Regions from separate parts of the Weizmannia sp. FSL K6-3076 genome, predicted to be linked through region 3. Evidence: a T-box and tRNA genes for the amino acid it is inferred to sense, from the RefSeq annotation. Region 3 holds a T-box; the other regions hold tRNA genes.
The links. A T-box is a leader RNA that pairs with one kind of tRNA and senses whether it is charged. The one in region 3 lies ahead of ileS (isoleucine--tRNA ligase), so its partner is inferred to be a tRNA-Ile.

Region 1: it has a tRNA-Ile gene. The T-box ahead of ileS (isoleucine--tRNA ligase) is inferred to sense a tRNA for this amino acid. The anticodon was not compared.
Region 2: it has a tRNA-Ile gene. The T-box ahead of ileS (isoleucine--tRNA ligase) is inferred to sense a tRNA for this amino acid. The anticodon was not compared.

Annotation. Positions count from the first base shown of each region.
Region 1 covers NZ_JBBOWU010000001.1:3,508,597-3,516,207, forward strand. Annotated here, with positions in the region: gene gyrA (DNA gyrase subunit A) at 1-1,760, shown strand, start outside; gene NSS95_RS16605 (HD-GYP domain-containing protein) at 1,848-2,918, shown strand; rRNA gene NSS95_RS16610 (16S ribosomal RNA) at 3,354-4,907, shown strand; tRNA gene NSS95_RS16615 (tRNA-Ile) at 5,010-5,086, shown strand; tRNA gene NSS95_RS16620 (tRNA-Ala) at 5,100-5,172, shown strand; rRNA gene NSS95_RS16625 (23S ribosomal RNA) at 5,262-7,611, shown strand, end outside.
Region 2 covers NZ_JBBOWU010000001.1:16,693-24,303, forward strand. Annotated here, with positions in the region: gene NSS95_RS00085 (YaaL family protein) at 6-218, shown strand; gene NSS95_RS00090 (pro-sigmaK processing inhibitor BofA family protein) at 295-561, shown strand; rRNA gene NSS95_RS00095 (16S ribosomal RNA) at 910-2,463, shown strand; tRNA gene NSS95_RS00100 (tRNA-Ile) at 2,566-2,642, shown strand; tRNA gene NSS95_RS00105 (tRNA-Ala) at 2,656-2,728, shown strand; rRNA gene NSS95_RS00110 (23S ribosomal RNA) at 2,818-5,750, shown strand; rRNA gene rrf (5S ribosomal RNA) at 6,124-6,239, shown strand; gene NSS95_RS00120 (DUF3969 family protein) at 6,539-6,829, shown strand; gene NSS95_RS00125 (CtsR family transcriptional regulator) at 7,116-7,580, shown strand; gene NSS95_RS00130 (UvrB/UvrC motif-containing protein) at 7,600-7,611, shown strand, end outside.
Region 3 covers NZ_JBBOWU010000001.1:1,205,286-1,212,896, forward strand. Annotated here, with positions in the region: gene NSS95_RS05470 (YlmC/YmxH family sporulation protein) at 1-145, shown strand, start outside; gene NSS95_RS05475 (3D domain-containing protein) at 188-724, opposite strand; gene pgeF (peptidoglycan editing factor PgeF) at 1,000-1,824, shown strand; gene NSS95_RS05485 (YggS family pyridoxal phosphate-dependent enzyme) at 1,821-2,498, shown strand; gene NSS95_RS05490 (cell division protein SepF) at 2,525-2,974, shown strand; gene NSS95_RS05495 (YggT family protein) at 2,980-3,252, shown strand; gene NSS95_RS05500 (YlmH family RNA-binding protein) at 3,313-4,089, shown strand; gene NSS95_RS05505 (DivIVA domain-containing protein) at 4,196-4,711, shown strand; T-box leader at 4,761-4,981, shown strand; gene ileS (isoleucine--tRNA ligase) at 5,075-7,611, shown strand, end outside.

The DNA.
Region 1 (7,611 bases), 2.3 Mb from region 3:
GCTCTATCACACTTCGCGCAAGGGTGGAAATTGAACAAAGATCAAACGGCAAAGAATCCATCATTGTGACCGAACTGCCTTACCAGGTCAACAAAGCCAAATTGATCGAACGGATTGCAGAACTTGTGCATGAAAAGCGGATCGACGGCATTACCGATCTGCGTGACGAGTCCGACCGCAACGGCATGCGGATGGTGATTGAAGTCCGCCGTGATGCAAATGCGAATGTGATTTTGAACAATTTGTACAAGCATACCGCCATGCAGACGACATTCGGTATCAACCTGCTGGCGCTTGTTGCAGGCCAGCCAAAAGTGCTGAATTTAAAACAGGCGCTTAAGTTTTACCTTGACCATCAGGAAGAAGTGATCCGCCGCAGAACGGCTTTTGAACTGAAAAAAGCGGAAGCGCGCGCCCATATTTTGGAAGGTCTGCGCATTGCACTCGATCATATTGATGCGATTATCCAGCTGATCCGTTCCTCGCAAACAACGGATATTGCCCGCAACGGCTTAATGGAGCAATTTTCCCTGTCCGAAAAGCAGGCACAGGCAATTCTCGATATGCGGCTGCAACGTTTGACCGGACTGGAACGCGAAAAAATTGAAGAAGAATACCGGGGCTTGATCCAACTGATTGCAGAACTGAAAGCCGTTTTGGCAGATGAAGAAAAAGTGCTTGAAATCATCCGTGAAGAGCTGCTCGAAATTAAAGAACGGTTTAATGATGAACGGCGCACGGAAATTATAGCAGCAAGCGTTGACCAGATTGAGGACGAGGATTTGATCCCGCAGGAAAGCATCGCCATCACCCTGACCCATAACGGCTATATCAAACGCCTGCCGATTTCGACGTACCGGAGTCAGAAACGCGGCGGCCGCGGCGTGCAGGGGATGGGCACGAATGAAGACGATTTTGTTGAACATCTCTTAACGACATCAACACATGATACGATCCTTTTCTTCACAAATAAAGGAAAAGTCTATAAGAAGAAAGGATACGAAATCCCGGAATACGGCAGAACGGCAAAAGGCATTCCGATTGTCAACCTGCTTGAAATTGACAGGGATGAATGGATCAATACGATGATCCGTGTGGAAGATTTCGTAGAAGACTGGTTTTTATTTTTTACCACAAAAAAAGGCATTTCAAAACGCACGCCTGTAACTGAATTTGCCAATATCCGGACGAACGGCCTGATTGCCATTCATCTGAAAGAAGAAGATGAGCTGATTTCCGTAAAACTGACGGACGGCCATAAAGAAATCATTATCGGTACGAAGAACGGCATGCTGATCAGATTTCCCGAAACGGATGTCCGTTCAATGGGAAGGTCGGCAACAGGGGTAAAAGGCATTACCTTAAGCGGCGATGATGAAGTGGTCGGCATGGAGATTCTGGAAGAAAACGATGATGTGCTTATTGTGACCAAAAACGGCTATGGAAAACGGACAAAGGGAAGCGAGTACCGCATCCAGAGCCGGGGCGGAAAAGGTTTGAAAACCTGCAATATCACAAGCAAGAACGGGCCACTTGTTGCTGTGAAGACGGTAACGGGAGAAGAAGACATCATGCTCATTACAGCAGGCGGCGTGCTGATCCGGATGGCTGTCGGGGATATTTCGGTGCTCGGCAGAAATACAATGGGTGTCAAACTGATCCGTCTTGGTGACGAAGAATATGTTGCGACAGTCGCAAAAGTGGAAAAAGATGAAGAAGAAAATCATGTGGATCCGGTGGAAGAAACCGGGGAGGAATAAGAAATCTCAGGAAGCATTGCACACAATGCTTCTTTTTTTTGATAAAATATGGGCAGCACAGTTGCTTGTTGACGGAGGGAGAAAAACTTGAAGATAAAAGTAGTCGATCTCGTCCCCGGCTATTGTTTGGCTGAGGATGTTATGGGGAAAACGGCTCACCCCATTATGCCAAAAGGAACCCTTTTAACGCAGAAAATGATTCATATTTTGAAAGCATTCGGGATAGAAGAAGTGGATGTGGGCCGTTCCAATAGCCGTAAAGAGACGAAAGAGAGCACGAGGGAAGAAAGTCAGGAAACGGCAACAGTGCCAGAAGCATTCCGGGAGCAGTACACGGCTGCGGTTGGCAGTTACAAGAAAATGTTTCAAAGCTGGCAGTCCGGTTCCAAAGTCAGTGTAGGGGAAGTGAGGGATTTTTTTATTCCGCTTTTTGAATTGATCGAACAGGATCCCGGGAAAATCCGCATTATTCATCAATATGCAACAAAAGAGGAATACATCTATCATCATGCCGTCTCGGTCGGACTGTTAAGCGGCGCAATCGCCCAAAAACTGCAACTCGGGAAGGGAACTTGCTATCAGGCTGCATTGGCGGGCTGCCTCGCAGATGCCGGCATGGCAAAAATCCCTGCGCCTTTGCTGAGAAAATCAGCCTCCTTAACAGAAGAAGAATACGAAGAAATCAGGAACCATCCTGTATACGGGCTAAAAATGGTCCAGCACTCGCCCCTTTTGAAATCCGAAACGAAACTCGCAATTTTACAGCATCATGAACGTCTTGACAAAAGCGGCTATCCATTTGGTGAAAAACCGGACAGAATTCCGATCCTGTCAAGAATTGTTGCCGTTGCGGATGTATACCATGCCATCGTATGCGACCATATTTATAAAAAGAAGAAAATCCCGTTTCAGGCCATTGAAGAGCTGCTGGAGGATCACTTCGGAGAGTTCGATATTGCTGTGATCCATGCATTAATTAGCCTTGTTGCCCATTTAACGATTGGATCAAAGGTCTTTTTATCCAACAATGAAGAAGCAGAAGTGCTTTACATGAAACCGTCCGCTCCCATTAAACCGCTTGTAAAAATTTTAAGCAGCAATGAAATGGTGGATTTGGAAAGCCGGCCTGATTTGTTTATTACAGAATTAATCCGGTGAGGTTTGAAAAGCAGAAACCGGCCAAAATAGAAGCCTTATTATATTTTGTTTGGATAACCCTTAGACACCGATGCCGTATTTATTGTCGTACCAGCGGAAGCCTTCAGGAGAGATAAATTTATTACTTTATGTATTGCCAGAAACAATATCTATCCGGAGCATAATTGATTTTACGTAAAAACCTTAAGTTCAATTTATTTAGATTTTGTGCATTGTATAGGATTTTGTTGCGCGAACCGAAAAAAGTACTTGCAATTTACTGCATAACGAGTATAATAGAAATTGTGCTTTTTATGGTTGCTTGTTGATTTGCTTTTTTTGTTGACACAAGCTGCCGGATATGTTATGATATAAAAGTCGTCACAAGATGTGATTGTTCCTTGAAAACTGGACAAAACGAAACGTCAAATTCTTTTTGAGCTTTTATCAAACATCTTTACTGAGAGTTTGATCCTGGCTCAGGACGAACGCTGGCGGCGTGCCTAATACATGCAAGTCGTGCGGACCTTTTAAAAGCTTGCTTTTAAAAGGTTAGCGGCGGACGGGTGAGTAACACGTGGGCAACCTGCCTGTAAGATCGGGATAACGCCGGGAAACCGGGGCTAATACCGGATAGTTTTTTCCTCCGCATGGAGGAAAAAGGAAAGACGGCTTTTGCTGTCACTTACAGATGGGCCCGCGGCGCATTAGCTAGTTGGTGGGGTAACGGCTCACCAAGGCAACGATGCGTAGCCGACCTGAGAGGGTGATCGGCCACATTGGGACTGAGACACGGCCCAAACTCCTACGGGAGGCAGCAGTAGGGAATCTTCCGCAATGGACGAAAGTCTGACGGAGCAACGCCGCGTGAGTGAAGAAGGCCTTCGGGTCGTAAAACTCTGTTGCCGGGGAAGAACAAGTGCCGTTCGAACAGGGCGGCGCCTTGACGGTACCCGGCCAGAAAGCCACGGCTAACTACGTGCCAGCAGCCGCGGTAATACGTAGGTGGCAAGCGTTGTCCGGAATTATTGGGCGTAAAGCGCGCGCAGGCGGCTTCTTAAGTCTGATGTGAAATCTTGCGGCTCAACCGCAAGCGGTCATTGGAAACTGGGAGGCTTGAGTGCAGAAGAGGAGAGTGGAATTCCACGTGTAGCGGTGAAATGCGTAGAGATGTGGAGGAACACCAGTGGCGAAGGCGGCTCTCTGGTCTGTAACTGACGCTGAGGCGCGAAAGCGTGGGGAGCAAACAGGATTAGATACCCTGGTAGTCCACGCCGTAAACGATGAGTGCTAAGTGTTAGAGGGTTTCCGCCCTTTAGTGCTGCAGCTAACGCATTAAGCACTCCGCCTGGGGAGTACGGCCGCAAGGCTGAAACTCAAAGGAATTGACGGGGGCCCGCACAAGCGGTGGAGCATGTGGTTTAATTCGAAGCAACGCGAAGAACCTTACCAGGTCTTGACATCCTCTGACCTCCCTGGAGACAGGGCCTTCCCCTTCGGGGGACAGAGTGACAGGTGGTGCATGGTTGTCGTCAGCTCGTGTCGTGAGATGTTGGGTTAAGTCCCGCAACGAGCGCAACCCTTGACCTTAGTTGCCAGCATTCAGTTGGGCACTCTAAGGTGACTGCCGGTGACAAACCGGAGGAAGGTGGGGATGACGTCAAATCATCATGCCCCTTATGACCTGGGCTACACACGTGCTACAATGGATGGTACAAAGGGCTGCGAGACCGCGAGGTTAAGCCAATCCCAGAAAACCATTCCCAGTTCGGATTGCAGGCTGCAACCCGCCTGCATGAAGCCGGAATCGCTAGTAATCGCGGATCAGCATGCCGCGGTGAATACGTTCCCGGGCCTTGTACACACCGCCCGTCACACCACGAGAGTTTGTAACACCCGAAGTCGGTGAGGTAACCTTTACGGAGCCAGCCGCCGAAGGTGGGACAGATGATTGGGGTGAAGTCGTAACAAGGTAGCCGTATCGGAAGGTGCGGCTGGATCACCTCCTTTCTAAGGAAATTAAGGAAAACTTCGTTTTCCAAAATTAAGTTTGATGTTTCCGTTTTGTTCAGTTTTGAAGGTTCAATCCTTCCTTATATTTCCTTTCATTAAGGGCCTGTAGCTCAGCTGGTTAGAGCGCACGCCTGATAAGCGTGAGGTCGATGGTTCAAGTCCATTCAGGCCCACCATTCCTTAATGATCGGGGCCTTAGCTCAGCTGGGAGAGCGCCTGCTTTGCACGCAGGAGGTCAGCGGTTCGATCCCGCTAGGCTCCACCTTTATAAATGTGTTCTTTGAAAACCGGATAGGAGAAACAAACCAAGTAAACCGAGAATCGCTTATTTTTGGATTTAAACCTTTTTATGGTTAAGTTAGAAAGGGCGCACGGTGAATGCCTTGGCACTAGGAGCCGATGAAGGACGGTACAAACACCGATATGCTCCGGGGAGCTGTACGTAAGCTTTGATCCGGAGATTTCCGAATGGGGAAACCCCCTGTCTTTAATCGGACAGGATTCCTGCCTGAATCCATAGGGCAGGAAGGGCACACCCGGGGAACTGAAACATCTCAGTACCCGGAGGAAGAGAAAGCAATTGCGATTTCCCAAGTAGCGGCGAGCGAACAGGAAACAGCCCAAACCGGAAGGCTTGCCTTCCGGGGTTGTAGGACACTCATATGGGAGTTACAAAAGAACAGGTTAAGTGAAGCGGCCTGGAAAGGCCTGCCGGAGAAGGTAAAAGCCCTGTAACTGACACTTCGTTCTCTCCCGAGTGGATCCTGAGTACGGCGGGACACGAGGAATCCCGCCGGAATCCGGGAGGACCATCTCCCAAGGCTAAATACTCCCTAGTGACCGATAGTGAACCAGTACCGTGAGGGAAAGGTGAAAAGCACCCCGGGAGGGGAGTGAAAGAGATCCTGAAACCGTGTGCCTACAAGTAGTCAGAGCCCGTTAACGGGTGATGGCGTGCCTTTTGTAGAATGAACCGGCGAGTTACGGTCTCATGCAAGGTTAAGCTGAAGAAGCGGAGCCGCAGCGAAAGCGAGTCTGAACAGGGCGAAAGAGTATGAGGCCGCAGACCCGAAACCAGGTGATCTACCCATGTCCAGGGTGAAGGCAAGGTAACACTTGCTGGAGGCCCGAACCCACGCACGTTGAAAAGTGCGGGGATGAGGTGTGGGTAGCGGAGAAATTCCAATCGAACTTGGAGATAGCTGGTTCTCTCCGAAATAGCTTTAGGGCTAGCCTCAAGCGAAGAGTTTTGGAGGTAGAGCACTGTTTGGACGAGGGGCCCTCATCGGGTTACCGAATTCAGACAAACTCCGAATGCCAAAAACTTATGCTTGGGAGTCAGACTGTGAGTGATAAGATCCATGGTCGAAAGGGAAACAGCCCAGACCGCCAGCTAAGGTCCCAAAGTATACGTTAAGTGGAAAAGGATGTGGCGTTGCTTAGACAACCAGGATGTTGGCTTAGAAGCAGCCATCATTTAAAGAGTGCGTAATAGCTCACTGGTCGAGTGACGCTGCGCCGAAAATGTACCGGGGCTAAACGTATCACCGAAGCTGCGGATGGACACCGTATGGTGTCCGTGGTAGGAGAGCGTTCTAAGGGCGTTGAAGCCGGACCGGAAGGACCGGTGGAGCGCTTAGAAGTGAGAATGCCGGTATGAGTAGCGAAAGAAGGGTGAGAATCCCTTCCACCGAATGCCTAAGGTTTCCTGAGGAAGGCTCGTCCGCTCAGGGTTAGTCGGGGCCTAAGCCGAGGCCGAAAGGCGTAGGCGATGGACAACAGGTTGATATTCCTGTACCGCCTCTTCACCGTTTGAACGATGGGGGGACGCAGGAGGATAGGGCAAGCGCGACACTGGTTGATCGCGTCCAAGCAGTTAGGCCGGTGCGGAGGCAAATCCTTCGCGCCAAGGCGGAGCTGTGATGGCGAGGGAAATTTTAGTACCGAAGTTCCTGATTCCACACTGCCAAGAAAAGCCTCTAGTGAGGTGAAAGGCGCCCGTACCGCAAACCGACACAGGTAGGCGAGGAGAGAATCCTAAGGTGAGCGAGAGAACTCTCGTTAAGGAACTCGGCAAAATGACCCCGTAACTTCGGGAGAAGGGGTGCTTTTTGGGGTGTATGCCCCGGGAAGCCGCAGTGAATAGGCCCAGGCGACTGTTTAGCAAAAACACAGGTCTCTGCGAAGCCGCAAGGCGAAGTATAGGGGCTGACACCTGCCCGGTGCTGGAAGGTTAAGGAGAGGGGTTAGCCGTAAGGCGAAGCTCTGAACTGAAGCCCCAGTAAACGGCGGCCGTAACTATAACGGTCCTAAGGTAGCGAAATTCCTTGTCAGGTAAGTTCTGACCCGCACGAAAGGTGTAACGATCTGGGCACTGTCTCAACGAGAGACTCGGTGAAATTATAGTACCTGTGAAGATGCAGGTTACCCGCGACAGGACGGAAAGACCCCATGGAGCTTTACTGCAGCCTGATATTGAATTTTGGTACAGCTTGTACAGGATAGGTAGGAGCCTTGGAAACCGGAGCGCCAGCTTCGGCGGAGGCATCGGTGGGATACTACCCTGGCTGTATTGAAATTCTAACCCGCACCCCTTACCGGGGTGGGAGACAGTGTCAGGCAGGCAGTTTGACTGGGGCGGTCGCCTCCTAAAAGGTAACGGAGGCGCCCAAAGGTTCCCTCAGAATGGTTGGAAATCATT
Region 2 (7,611 bases), 1.2 Mb from region 3:
ATACAATGTTCAGCAAGAAGCAAAAACTCAGGAAAGAATACGATGCGCTTCTTCTCGATTTGGTCACAAACGTAAAAAATGAATGGGTACAGCAAAACGCCCTCCAGCATCTAAGTTTTGAATTTAACGAAGAACTTTACTACCGCACCAAAGTGGCCGAAGCGAAGTATGTGTTTCTTTTTCGGGAAGTGAAAAGAAGAAACATCCGCCTCCAGTAAGGGTAGCACGGCTCAAGTTCTTTTTTGGACAACTCCTTCATAAAAATAAAGCAGCTGGAAAAAAGGGGTGATTCACTTGAGCTCAACCATCATCATTATTGCGATTGTCGGCCTGATCCTTTTGCTGCTGTTTTCCGCAGCTTTAACCAAACCGCTGCGATGGGCGGGAAAGTTATGCATCAAAGCCATCATCGGGGCTATACTCCTTTTCTTTTTAAACCAAGTGGGCGGCCGGTACGGACTGCATGTCCCAATCAATGCAGCCACCGTATCCGTTTCCGGGCTGCTCGGCATACCCGGGGTGATCGGCCTGACTGTCATCCAGACATGGATTCTGTCTTGACAAAAGCAGCGCTCGAACCGCCATCAGCAGACAACCAGCGCCAAAGAAATGATCCATCATTTCTTTGGCGTATTTTTTATGTTCATTCGAAGAAACTAGAAGCTTAGGCTGAAAGAAGCATGGGCGCCCACGAAAAAGCAGGCATATAAAAAAAGGGATTGACTACACTTCGTTATACTAGTATAATAGTTTTCGTCGCCGCATCCGGCATCAAACTTCTTAAAAAAGTAGTTGACATGTTGGTTGCGTCGTGGTATGATATAAAAGTCGCTGAAAAACAAAGCGATTGTTCCTTGAAAACTGGACAAAACGAAACGTCAAATTCTTTTTGAGCTTTTATCAAACATCTTTACTGAGAGTTTGATCCTGGCTCAGGACGAACGCTGGCGGCGTGCCTAATACATGCAAGTCGTGCGGACCTTTTAAAAGCTTGCTTTTAAAAGGTTAGCGGCGGACGGGTGAGTAACACGTGGGCAACCTGCCTGTAAGATCGGGATAACGCCGGGAAACCGGGGCTAATACCGGATAGTTTTTTCCTCCGCATGGAGGAAAAAGGAAAGACGGCTTTTGCTGTCACTTACAGATGGGCCCGCGGCGCATTAGCTAGTTGGTGGGGTAACGGCTCACCAAGGCAACGATGCGTAGCCGACCTGAGAGGGTGATCGGCCACATTGGGACTGAGACACGGCCCAAACTCCTACGGGAGGCAGCAGTAGGGAATCTTCCGCAATGGACGAAAGTCTGACGGAGCAACGCCGCGTGAGTGAAGAAGGCCTTCGGGTCGTAAAACTCTGTTGCCGGGGAAGAACAAGTGCCGTTCGAACAGGGCGGCGCCTTGACGGTACCCGGCCAGAAAGCCACGGCTAACTACGTGCCAGCAGCCGCGGTAATACGTAGGTGGCAAGCGTTGTCCGGAATTATTGGGCGTAAAGCGCGCGCAGGCGGCTTCTTAAGTCTGATGTGAAATCTTGCGGCTCAACCGCAAGCGGTCATTGGAAACTGGGAGGCTTGAGTGCAGAAGAGGAGAGTGGAATTCCACGTGTAGCGGTGAAATGCGTAGAGATGTGGAGGAACACCAGTGGCGAAGGCGGCTCTCTGGTCTGTAACTGACGCTGAGGCGCGAAAGCGTGGGGAGCAAACAGGATTAGATACCCTGGTAGTCCACGCCGTAAACGATGAGTGCTAAGTGTTAGAGGGTTTCCGCCCTTTAGTGCTGCAGCTAACGCATTAAGCACTCCGCCTGGGGAGTACGGCCGCAAGGCTGAAACTCAAAGGAATTGACGGGGGCCCGCACAAGCGGTGGAGCATGTGGTTTAATTCGAAGCAACGCGAAGAACCTTACCAGGTCTTGACATCCTCTGACCTCCCTGGAGACAGGGCCTTCCCCTTCGGGGGACAGAGTGACAGGTGGTGCATGGTTGTCGTCAGCTCGTGTCGTGAGATGTTGGGTTAAGTCCCGCAACGAGCGCAACCCTTGACCTTAGTTGCCAGCATTCAGTTGGGCACTCTAAGGTGACTGCCGGTGACAAACCGGAGGAAGGTGGGGATGACGTCAAATCATCATGCCCCTTATGACCTGGGCTACACACGTGCTACAATGGATGGTACAAAGGGCTGCGAGACCGCGAGGTTAAGCCAATCCCAGAAAACCATTCCCAGTTCGGATTGCAGGCTGCAACCCGCCTGCATGAAGCCGGAATCGCTAGTAATCGCGGATCAGCATGCCGCGGTGAATACGTTCCCGGGCCTTGTACACACCGCCCGTCACACCACGAGAGTTTGTAACACCCGAAGTCGGTGAGGTAACCTTTACGGAGCCAGCCGCCGAAGGTGGGACAGATGATTGGGGTGAAGTCGTAACAAGGTAGCCGTATCGGAAGGTGCGGCTGGATCACCTCCTTTCTAAGGAATAAAAGGAAAACTTCGTTTTCCAAAATCAAGTTTGACGTTTCCGTTTTGTTCAGTTTTGAAGGTTCAATCCTTCCTTATATTTCCTTTCATTAAGGGCCTGTAGCTCAGCTGGTTAGAGCGCACGCCTGATAAGCGTGAGGTCGATGGTTCAAGTCCATTCAGGCCCACCATTCCTTAATGATTGGGGCCTTAGCTCAGCTGGGAGAGCGCCTGCTTTGCACGCAGGAGGTCAGCGGTTCGATCCCGCTAGGCTCCACCTTTATAAATGTGTTCTTTGAAAACCGGATAGGAGAAACAAACCAAGTAAACCGAGAATCGCTTATTTTTGGATTTAAACCTTTTTATGGTTAAGTTAGAAAGGGCGCACGGTGAATGCCTTGGCACTAGGAGCCGATGAAGGACGGTACAAACACCGATATGCTCCGGGGAGCTGTACGTAAGCTTTGATCCGGAGATTTCCGAATGGGGAAACCCCCTGTCTTTAATCGGACAGGATTCCTGCCTGAATCCATAGGGCAGGAAGGGCACACCCGGGGAACTGAAACATCTCAGTACCCGGAGGAAGAGAAAGCAATTGCGATTTCCCAAGTAGCGGCGAGCGAACAGGAAACAGCCCAAACCGGAAGGCTTGCCTTCCGGGGTTGTAGGACACTCATATGGGAGTTACAAAAGAACAGGTTAAGTGAAGCGGCCTGGAAAGGCCTGCCGGAGAAGGTAAAAGCCCTGTAACTGACACTTCGTTCTCTCCCGAGTGGATCCTGAGTACGGCGGGACACGAGGAATCCCGCCGGAATCCGGGAGGACCATCTCCCAAGGCTAAATACTCCCTAGTGACCGATAGTGAACCAGTACCGTGAGGGAAAGGTGAAAAGCACCCCGGGAGGGGAGTGAAAGAGATCCTGAAACCGTGTGCCTACAAGTAGTCAGAGCCCGTTAACGGGTGATGGCGTGCCTTTTGTAGAATGAACCGGCGAGTTACGGTCTCATGCAAGGTTAAGCTGAAGAAGCGGAGCCGCAGCGAAAGCGAGTCTGAACAGGGCGAAAGAGTATGAGGCCGCAGACCCGAAACCAGGTGATCTACCCATGTCCAGGGTGAAGGCAAGGTAACACTTGCTGGAGGCCCGAACCCACGCACGTTGAAAAGTGCGGGGATGAGGTGTGGGTAGCGGAGAAATTCCAATCGAACTTGGAGATAGCTGGTTCTCTCCGAAATAGCTTTAGGGCTAGCCTCAAGCGAAGAGTTTTGGAGGTAGAGCACTGTTTGGACGAGGGGCCCTCATCGGGTTACCGAATTCAGACAAACTCCGAATGCCAAAAACTTATGCTTGGGAGTCAGACTGTGAGTGATAAGATCCATGGTCGAAAGGGAAACAGCCCGGACCGCCAGCTAAGGTCCCAAAGTATACGTTAAGTGGAAAAGGATGTGGCGTTGCTTAGACAACCAGGATGTTGGCTTAGAAGCAGCCATCATTTAAAGAGTGCGTAATAGCTCACTGGTCGAGTGACGCTGCGCCGAAAATGTACCGGGGCTAAACGTATCACCGAAGCTGCGGATGGACACCGTATGGTGTCCGTGGTAGGAGAGCGTTCTAAGGGCGTTGAAGCCGGACCGGAAGGACCGGTGGAGCGCTTAGAAGTGAGAATGCCGGTATGAGTAGCGAAAGAAGGGTGAGAATCCCTTCCACCGAATGCCTAAGGTTTCCTGAGGAAGGCTCGTCCGCTCAGGGTTAGTCGGGGCCTAAGCCGAGGCCGAAAGGCGTAGGCGATGGACAACAGGTTGATATTCCTGTACCGCCTCTTCACCGTTTGAACGATGGGGGGACGCAGGAGGATAGGGCAAGCGCGACACTGGTTGATCGCGTCCAAGCAGTTAGGCCGGTGCGGAGGCAAATCCTTCGCGCCAAGGCGGAGCTGTGATGGCGAGGGAAATTTTAGTACCGAAGTTCCTGATTCCACACTGCCAAGAAAAGCCTCTAGTGAGGTGAAAGGCGCCCGTACCGCAAACCGACACAGGTAGGCGAGGAGAGAATCCTAAGGTGAGCGAGAGAACTCTCGTTAAGGAACTCGGCAAAATGACCCCGTAACTTCGGGAGAAGGGGTGCTTTTTGGGGTGTATGCCCCGGGAAGCCGCAGTGAATAGGCCCAGGCGACTGTTTAGCAAAAACACAGGTCTCTGCGAAGCCGCAAGGCGAAGTATAGGGGCTGACACCTGCCCGGTGCTGGAAGGTTAAGGAGAGGGGTTAGCCGTAAGGCGAAGCTCTGAACTGAAGCCCCAGTAAACGGCGGCCGTAACTATAACGGTCCTAAGGTAGCGAAATTCCTTGTCAGGTAAGTTCTGACCCGCACGAAAGGTGTAACGATCTGGGCACTGTCTCAACGAGAGACTCGGTGAAATTATAGTACCTGTGAAGATGCAGGTTACCCGCGACAGGACGGAAAGACCCCATGGAGCTTTACTGCAGCCTGATATTGAATTTTGGTACAGCTTGTACAGGATAGGTAGGAGCCTTGGAAACCGGAGCGCCAGCTTCGGCGGAGGCATCGGTGGGATACTACCCTGGCTGTATTGAAATTCTAACCCGCACCCCTTACCGGGGTGGGAGACAGTGTCAGGCAGGCAGTTTGACTGGGGCGGTCGCCTCCTAAAAGGTAACGGAGGCGCCCAAAGGTTCCCTCAGAATGGTTGGAAATCATTCGCAGAGTGTAAAGGCATAAGGGAGCTTGACTGCGAGACTTACAAGTCGGGCAGGGACGAAAGTCGGGCTTAGTGATCCGGTGGTTCCGCATGGAAGGGCCATCGCTCAACGGATAAAAGCTACCCTGGGGATAACAGGCTGATCTCCCCCAAGAGTCCACATCGACGGGGAGGTTTGGCACCTCGATGTCGGCTCATCGCATCCTGGGGCTGTAGTCGGTCCCAAGGGTTGGGCTGTTCGCCCATTAAAGCGGTACGCGAGCTGGGTTCAGAACGTCGTGAGACAGTTCGGTCCCTATCCGTCGCGGGCGCAGGAAATTTGAGAGGAGCTGTCCTTAGTACGAGAGGACCGGGATGGACGCACCGCTGGTGTACCAGTTGTCTTGCCAAAGGCATCGCTGGGTAGCTATGTGCGGAAGGGATAAGTGCTGAAAGCATCTAAGCATGAAGCCCCCCTCAAGATGAGATTTCCCACAGTTTATACTGGTAAGATCCCTGAAAGATGATCAGGTTGATAGGTCCGGGGTGGAAGCGCGGCGACGCGTGGAGCTGACGGATACTAATCGATCGAGGACTTAACCAAACAGAAAAGCGGAGGTGCCTTGTTTAGCCCCGACAAGCGAATGTTCTGACCGGCATGGAGCCGTCTTTTGGCTCCGTGACGGGCGGGTTATTCGACCTCGAGGGGCTAGGCACCGGAGCTGGACAATAGAAAAGCGGAAGCGCCTTGGTCATCGGCGTATGGATTTCGGAGCTTTCGACTGAGATAAAGGAAACACGGCGAGCCCCTAAAGGCGAGCCGATGCCCGCTTATCGTAGGGAGAAAGCGCAGAAATACGCTAGCCGATAGGCGCTGGAGCTAGACAATTTTTAAAGTTAGAAACCAAAGCTATTCTCCGTTTACAGTTTTTTCTCCCATCCGGTTTTCAGGGAACACATCCCAAAAATTATACAGGTCCGGTGATGATGGCGGAAAGGTCACACCCGTTCCCATCCCGAACACGGAAGTTAAGCTTTCCAGCGCCGATGGTAGTTGGGGGTTTCCCCCTGCGAGAGTAGGACGTTGCCGGGCAAACAGAAGGCCAGCTGAATCAGCTGGCCTTTTTGAATGTGTAAATAAGGGAGATATAAAAATTTCCATAAGAAAAACGACAAAGATTTACCTTTTGAATCTGATTATATTACTAACCTGATAATAATTTTTTAAAAATTTTAAAAATATATTGACGGCGGTAATAAAATTGTGCATAATTAGGGCTTGCTGAATAAGCAAAATTCCTAGATTTGGCAAGGATGCTAACAGGTTCGGAAAAAATTAAATGCAAGGATTTTATAAAATGTTAAAACTAAGAAAGGCTGGAGTGTTAAAAAATGATTAATAAAAATACCGAAGAAAAAGATATATTGTTGAATGTTTTAGGTATAATCGAGGCTGTATATAATAAGAAAATTTCGATAGAAGAAGCTGAGAAAAGATATTTTAATTACCGTATCATTGATTCTTTGAAGGAAAAAAATTACTCAAATGAATTAATAGAAATTTTGGAACTGGGTACAGAAATTGATGGTATTAATGATTTACTACCTGACAAGTTAGATGAAAACATAATTGATTTAAAAAATAGAGTTCTTCTTTTGTTAGATAGAGAAATAAAAGCATAAAAATAGTCCCCGCAGACGCGAGGGCTTTTTGATTTGTCCTGCCGTAGCAGTAAAAGCTTTTCAAAGGGCTCGACCTCCTATGAACCCGCACCCCCAATCTGTCTGGGTTAATCTTTACCGCTCGCTGCGCACGCAGTCCCATCGGGTGGTCCGTGAACATCCGGTTGTCTCCCCAAACAGAAATGCTGAAAAAGGGGCAGTTTTCCTAGTTGCATTTTCTGTAGGGAATCATGTATAATTAAAGTCAAATATAGTCAAAGTCAAAAGACGGTGTCAGGAGGTGGCTTTGATGAAAAATATATCGGATATCATAGAGGAATATTTAAAACGGATTCTGGAACTGAATGAAAAAGAAATTCTTGAAATAAAACGCAATGAGATTGCCGATAAGTTCCAATGTGTCCCTTCGCAAATCAATTATGTCATCAATACGCGGTTTACGATTGAAAGAGGGTATATTGTTGAAAGTAAAAGGGGCGGCGGCGGCTATATCCGGATCATGAAAGTGCGGCCTGAAAGCGATGCGGAACTGATTGACCAGCTGCTTGTGCATATCGGCAATGTCATCTCCCAGTCGAATGCGGAAGCCATCATTCTCCGCCTCGTTGAAGAAGAGGTGATTTCAAGGCGGGAGGCAAAAATCATGCTCAGCGTGATGGACCGCTCCGTGCTCTACATCCAGTTGCCGGAACGGGATGAACTGCGTGCCAGAATGTTGAAATCGATGTTAACGACCTTAAAATACAAGTAACAATAGAGGTGAGTATGCCGTGATTTGCCAG
Region 3 (7,611 bases):
GGGGAAAATGTTCGGCTTATTTGGAAAAGAGGACGAAGTGGTCATCCCGTGGAGCAACATCGTCAAAATCGGCGCCGATGTGATCCTCGTCAGGTTTAAAGAGTCGGCCTATACACAGCAGCAACTGCAGGAACCAAGAAAATAAGCGCGGCCTGACAAAGAAAAAAACGGCCGCGCAGCCGTTTTTTTACTTATACACTTTAATTGTCACCGTTTTGCGGCCCCACTGGAGGGCTTTCTTTTTACTTGAAATAAAGACATCAATTTTTTTCCCTTTGATAGCCCCGCCGGTATCACTGGCAACAGCCATCCCGTAACCCGGAACGTACACTTTCGAACCGAGCCGGATCACCTTTGGATCGACCGCAATCACTTTTGCGGAAGGATGTTTTTTTAAGTTGAAGCCGGTCGCCGTAATCCCGCCGCCGGAACCCGCTGTATAAGCTGTTGCTTTCACCGTTATCGTGCGGTAAGAAGAAGACGAAGATGAAACTTTTTTTGCAGGCGTTTTCGTCTGGATTTTCAGCTTCTGCTTCACCCGGATCACATTTGACCTCAAGTGGTTCCAGCTTTTCAACTGCGCCACGGTCACATGATATTTACTGGCGATTTTATATAATGAATCTCCCGGCTTCACCGTATATGTCGTTGTTGCTGCAAATGCATGGCCCGTCCCAATAGACAACATACAAACAGTCAGTAGTGATACTAAAGTTTTCTTCAAATTCATTACCTCTGTTATGTAAGTGATTTGTTATTGATAGAATAGCAGTCTAATATAACAGAAAGGTAACATCTGTTTATTAGTTGCGTTACAAACCTGTTACATCCGGGGGATTTCCGGATGATCCCCGTTTTCAAGCTAAAAAGTAGAGAATTTTGATGAAATTCGCTATAAATAAAATCAGTACGGAAAAAAACGTATTGAATGCTAAAATCTATAGAAGACATATGGATAAAAAGGTATAATAGTACAAAAGAGAACCGGGTGAGGGTGAGATGAGAGAACCGTTTATAAAAACACAGGCCGTGTATTATACTGTCGGCGCTTGGCAAAAAAACGGGATATGTGCCGGATTTACAGTGAAAAACGGCGGCGCAAGCACAAATTTTCCCGGCAGTTTAAACCTTGCTTTCCATGTGAACGACGATCCTGAATCGGTCAGGAAAAACCGGGAGATCATTGCAAGTGCGGCCGGATTCCCTTTATCAAACTGGATCGGCGCCGAACAAACGCATGAAGACCATGTGCAACGGGTCACGCGCAAAGACGCCGGCAAGGGGGCGGCTGATTACCGTTCCTCTTTTCCGCATACGGACGGATTGTACACCGATGAAAAAGAAATATTGCTTGTGCTGGCGTTTGCGGACTGTGTGCCGGTTTTCTTTTTCGCACCGAAGTACGGGCGCGTCGGGATCGCACATGCCGGGTGGAAAGGAACCACCCGCGGGATTGCGGCTAAAATGGTTGAAAAATGGGTAAAGGATGGCGTGCCGCTTGATGAAATAGAAGTCGCCATCGGGCCGTCCATTTGCGGCGAATGCTATCTTGTTGATGACCGTGTCATCCAGGCTGTCCGCCCTTGGACTGGCAAAGAAGAAAAATTACCGTACGTGGAAAAATCACCCGGCCAGTATGCACTTGATTTAAAGCAGTTAAACAAAATCATATTACAGCAGGCAGGCATTCCGGAAAGCCGGATCGCAATCAGCAGCCTGTGCACAAGCAGTTGTGAAGAAGACTTTTTTTCGCACCGGCGCGATCACGGCGCTACCGGGAGAATGCTTGGCTTTATTGGGATAAAAGGAGCACCGGAGAAATGAAAGTATCGGAAAACCTCGCGCGCATCAACGAAAAAATTGAAAAAGCGTGCCAAAGGGCAGGAAGAAGCCGCGGGGATGTGGAAATCATTGCAGTAACGAAATATGTCACAACAGAAAGAGCAAAAGAGGCACTGGAAGCAGGCATTCAGCATTTAGGCGAGAACCGCGATGACGGTCTTCTAAAAAAATACGAGGCGCTCGGAAACCGTCCCGTCTGGCATTTTATCGGGACGCTGCAGACAAGGAAAGTCAAAAACATTATTGATAAAGTCAGCTACATACACTCTTTGGACCGTCTGAGCCTTGCAGAGGAAATCGAAAAAAGGGCGGCAAAATTGGATAAAGAAATCAATTGCTTTATTCAGGTGAATGTTTCCGGGGAAGAATCGAAACACGGGATGGCGCCCGGGCAAGTGGTGGATTTTGTCCGCAAACTGAAGGATTTTCCGCATATTCGCGTTGCGGGTCTGATGACGATGGCGCCGCTTACGGAAGATGAGGACGTCATCCGGCGCACATTCCGCGGGCTGAAACAACTGCAGCAGGACATTGAATCACTGCATTTGGATTACGCTCCGTGCCGCGAATTGTCGATGGGGATGTCCAACGACTTTGAAATTGCAGTAGAAGAAGGGGCGACTTTTGTCAGAATCGGCACTGCGCTTGTCGGATAAGGGAAAACAAACGGAGGTGTAATGGAATGGGACTGAAAACGAAATTTAAGTCATTCTTTTTGCTTGATGATGAATACGAAGACCAGGAAGAAGAAATGATGGAAAAAGAGTATGAAGAACCCGAGCAGCCCGCTGAGAAACCGGTCCGGCATGCGCGGCAAAATGTGGTCAGCCTGCAAAGCGTCCAAAAGTCTTCAAAAGTCATTCTGGTGGAACCGCGGGTATATGCCGATGCACAGGAAATTGCCGACCATTTGAAAAACAGGCGCGCGGTGGTCGTCAATTTGCAAAGCATGCCGCATGACCAGGCGAAGCGGATTGTCGATTTTCTGAGCGGAACGGTGTATGCCATTGCAGGCGATATCCAGAGAGTCGGCAGCAATATTTTTCTTTGTACGCCGGATAACGTAGAAGTTTCCGGAAAAATTTCTGAATTCCTGCAGGGACAGGAATATGACGATACGAGGTGGCCATAAACCGGATGGATCCAATTTTATTTTCAATTTTAAAGATCATTCTGCTTCTCATGAGAATTTACTCTTACATTCTCCTGATTTATATCTTTATGTCGTGGTTTAATCTCAGGGACACCGACATCGGGCGTTTGTTTGCGCGCGTTTCGGAACCTTATCTCGACCCTTTCCGCAGAATCATTCCACCGATCGGCATGATTGATATTTCTCCGATCGTCGCTTTTTTTGTCCTGGATTTGGCAAGAGCCGGCATTGCGGAAATTTTTTCATGGTTCATGTAAAAAGAGCCATTTTCAGAAAAAGGGACTGTGCAGTTCCTTTTTTTAAAAGGAGTCAGACAAATGGAATCGATTTACCAGCATTTCCGGCCGGATGAAAAGGAATTTATTGACCAGGTGCTGACCTGGAAACAATACGTGGAAGATGCGTATGCCCCTGAACTGACGGATTTTTTGGATCCGCGCATGCAGAGAATTGTCAACACGGTGATCGGAAACCACGGCGCAGTCTCTGTCCGGGCTTTTGGCGGATACAGAGAGAGTGAGCGGAAAAGAATGCTGCTTTTTCCTGACTATTTTTCTCCGGATGAGGACGACTTCCATCTTGCCTTATTCGAAGTCCATTACCCTGCCAAATTTGTTTCCTTTGAACATAAACATGTGCTTGGTTCGCTGATGGCGCTCGGCCTGAAACGCGAAAAATTCGGGGATATTTTAATCGGGGAAGGGCGCATTCAGTTTTTCGTGGCAGCGGAACTTTCGGACTTTATTCAAATGGAATTCCGGCAAATTGGAAAAACGCCGGTTACCCTTACGAAAATGCAGTTGGATCAGGCCATCCGGCAGCAACAACACTGGCTTGAAAAACAAGCCACCGTCAGTTCGCTCCGCCTTGACGCGATTTTGTCCGCCGTTTATAACATTTCAAGGCAGAAAACGCGGATGCTGATTGAGCACGGGCTTGTGAAAGTGAACTGGAAAACAGTGGAAGACCCGGCGTTCCAGTGCGGGGAAGGCGATACTTTTTCAACCAGGGGATACGGGAGAAGTCGGCTCATCCGGGTGGAAGGCAAAACGAAGAAAGAAAAATGGCGAATGGTGGCAGGGATTTTAAAATAATTTGATTGATTAGCAGGATTTTCCCAAAAAATCGTCGAATTCCATTATAATATATAAAAGAAGGGAATCTTGCAATCGAAAGGCAAATTGAACAGGAGGTGGCCACATGCCTTTAACGCCTTTAGATATACATAATAAGGAGTTCAGCAAAGGGTTTCGCGGCTATGATGAAGATGAAGTAAATGAATTCCTTGACCAGCTGATAAAAGATTACGAAATGCTGATCCGCGAAAAGAAAAACCTGGAAGATAAAGTAGCATCGCTAAACGAACGGCTGAGCCATTTTTCTTCCATTGAGGAAACTTTAAATAAATCGATTGTTGTTGCCCAGGAAGCGGCGGAAGAAGTAAAGGGCAATGCCCAGAAAGAAGCGAAGCTGATCATCCGCGAGGCGGAAAAAAATGCCGACCGGATTGTCAATGAAGCCCTTTCGAAAGCAAGAAAAATTGCGCTCGAAATCGAAGAGCTGAAAAAACAGTCGAAAGTCTTCCGGACGCGCTTTAAAATGCTGATTGAGGCGCAGCTTGACCTGATTGATAGCGATGACTGGGAAAAGCTGATGGAATTTGAAGTCGATGCTACGGAGTTTGAACTGGAAGAAGAAGAAGCAAATCAAACTTGACGAATCCGAACACGGTCCACTATAATGGAATACATTCAATACTGTATACGAAAAAACGATGACAGGGCAGTAGGGTTGTGAAAGCTTTCCAAGCGAACCGGGGACAGTGCGAGCCCGGCAAAGCGCGCAGCCTGAACATCCCCCTTGAGTTCTTGCCTTGAACGCCGAAAAGGCCAGTAGAGTTAAGCGGGACCTTCCACGTTACGGATGTCGAGCGGGCATATTGGATGCCTACTAGGGTGGTACCGCGGGAACCTTCTCGTCCCTATTTTGGGGATGGGAAGGTTTTTTTATTGGATTTTTGGCAAGGCTGAACATAACGAAAAATTCAAAATACAATATGCAAAAGGCAGGAGGATCAGCATGGATTACAAAGATACACTTTTAATGCCGAAAACGGATTTCCCGATGCGTGGAAATTTGCCGAAAAAAGAGCCGCAAATCCAGGCAAAATGGGAAGAAATGGATATTTATCAAAAGGTGATGAAACGCACGGAAGGAAGGCCCTTGTTTGTGCTCCATGACGGGCCTCCGTATGCAAACGGCGATCTTCATATGGGCCACGCCCTGAATAAAACATTGAAAGACATCATCAACCGGTTCAAATCAATGACAGGTTACCATGCCCCTTATGTACCGGGCTGGGATACGCACGGGTTGCCTATAGAGCAGGAACTGACAAAAAAAGGTGTGGACCGGAAATCGATGTCGGTTGCCGAATTCAGGAAACTGTGCGAAAAATATGCCCATGAGCAAATCGACCGTCAGCGGACAGCGTTTAAACGGCTCGGCGTGCGCGGCGACTGGGAAAATCCGTACTTAACGCTCCGGCCCGCGTATGAAGCCGAGCAAATTAAAGTATTCGGGGAAATGGCGAAAAAAGGCTATATTTACAAAGGCCTGAAGCCGGTATACTGGTCCCCTTCCAGCGAATCCGCGCTTGCAGATGCAGAAATTGAGTACAAAGACATTAAATCGCCATCGATTTATGTTGCGTTCGACGTAAAAGACGGAAAAGGCGTGCTTGATACGGATACGAAAATCGTCATCTGGACAACGACACCTTGGACCATTCCGTCAAACCTCGGCATTGCCGTCAATCCGGAGATCAACTATGTTGTCGTAAAAGTGGACGGCAAGAAATACCTGATTGCCGAAGCCTTGCTCGAAGAAGTAAGCGGCGTTTTGGAATGGGAAAACGCGGAAGTCGTTCAAACGGTTCCGGGGAAAAAGCTGGAGTACATTGTCGCAAAACATCCGCTGTACGGCCGCGATTCGCTCGTCATGCTCGGCGACCACGTCACAACCGACAGCGGGACAGGATGCGTCCATACCTCACCTGGACACGGGGAAGATGACTTTCTCATCGGCAAAAAATACGGGCTTGATGTGATTTGTGCTGTAGATGACAAAGGCATGATGACAAAAGACGCGCCCGGTTTTGAAGGATTGTTTTACGACAAAGCCAACAAACCGATCTGTGAAGCACTGGATCAGGCAGGTGCGCTTTTAAAATTGAAATTTTTAACGCACTCGTACCCGCATGACTGGCGGACGAAAAAACCGGTAATTTTCCGGGCAACATCGCAATGGTTCGCATCGGTTGATATGTTCCGCGATGACATTTTGAAAGCCGTTGAAGAGGTCAAATGGACGCCTGTATGGGGCGAACTCCGGATGCATAACATGATCCGCGACCGTGGCGACTGGTGTATCTCCCGCCAGCGTGCATGGGGTGTGCCGATCCCTGTTTTTTACGCGGAAAACGGCGAAGCGATCATCACGGAAGAAACCATCCAGCATGTATCCGACCTGTTCCGCGAACACGGATCAAACGTCTGGTTTGAACGGGAAGCGAAAGACCTGCTTCCGGAAGGCTTTACGCATCCGGCGAGTCCAAACGGCGTATTTAAAAAAGAAACGGATATTATGGACGTCTGGTTCGATTCCGGTTCTTCCCATCAGGGCGTGCTGGCTGCACAGGAAGGCTTGAAACGGCCGGCTGATTTGTACCTTGAAGGTTCCGACCAGTACCGCGGCTGGTTTAACTCATCGCTTATTACCAGTGTGGCGGTAACAGGGCACGCTCCGTACGACGGCGTTTTAAGCCATGGGTTTGTGCTGGACGGCGAAGGCCGGAAGATGAGCAAATCGCTCGGCAATACGATTTTGCCTGGCAAAGTGGTTGAACAGCTGGGGGCTGACATTATCCGCTTGTGGGTCGCTTCCGTTGACTATCAGGCAGATGTCCGGGTTTCCAATGAAATTTTAAAACAAGTGTCCGAGGTCTATCGGAAAATCCGCAACACATTCCGCTTCATGCTCGGCAATCTGAACGACTTCGACCCTGCCCAGCACCAAGTTGCCTATGAAGATTTGCGCGAGGTCGACCGGTTTATGCTTGTCAAACTGAACAAGCTTGTAAAGGAAGTGCGGGAGGCTTATGAACGGTACGAATTTGCCACCATTTATCATGCGGTGAACAATTTCTGTGCCACAGACCTCAGTTCGTTCTATATGGATTTTGCAAAAGACGTGCTGTACATCGAACTTGCAGACAATCCGGAACGCCGTGCGATGCAAACCGTTTTGTATGAATGCCTTGTTGCCTTAACCAAGCTGTTGTCGCCAATTTTGCCGCATACAGCCGATGAAGTCTGGCAGTATATTCCGGGTGTGGCGGAAGAAAGCGTCCAGCTGACCGATATGCCGGAATATGTGGATTTGCCGGATGCTGCGGCGCTTGAGGAAAAATGGAATGCGTTTATGGCGCTCCGCGGAGACGTTTTGAAAGCATTGGAAGAAGCGCGGAATGCAAAAGTAATCGGAAAATCGCTAACGGCAAAAGTGACCTTGTATGTGAATGCGGAGACGAAAGCACTGCTTGACAGCATTTCGGA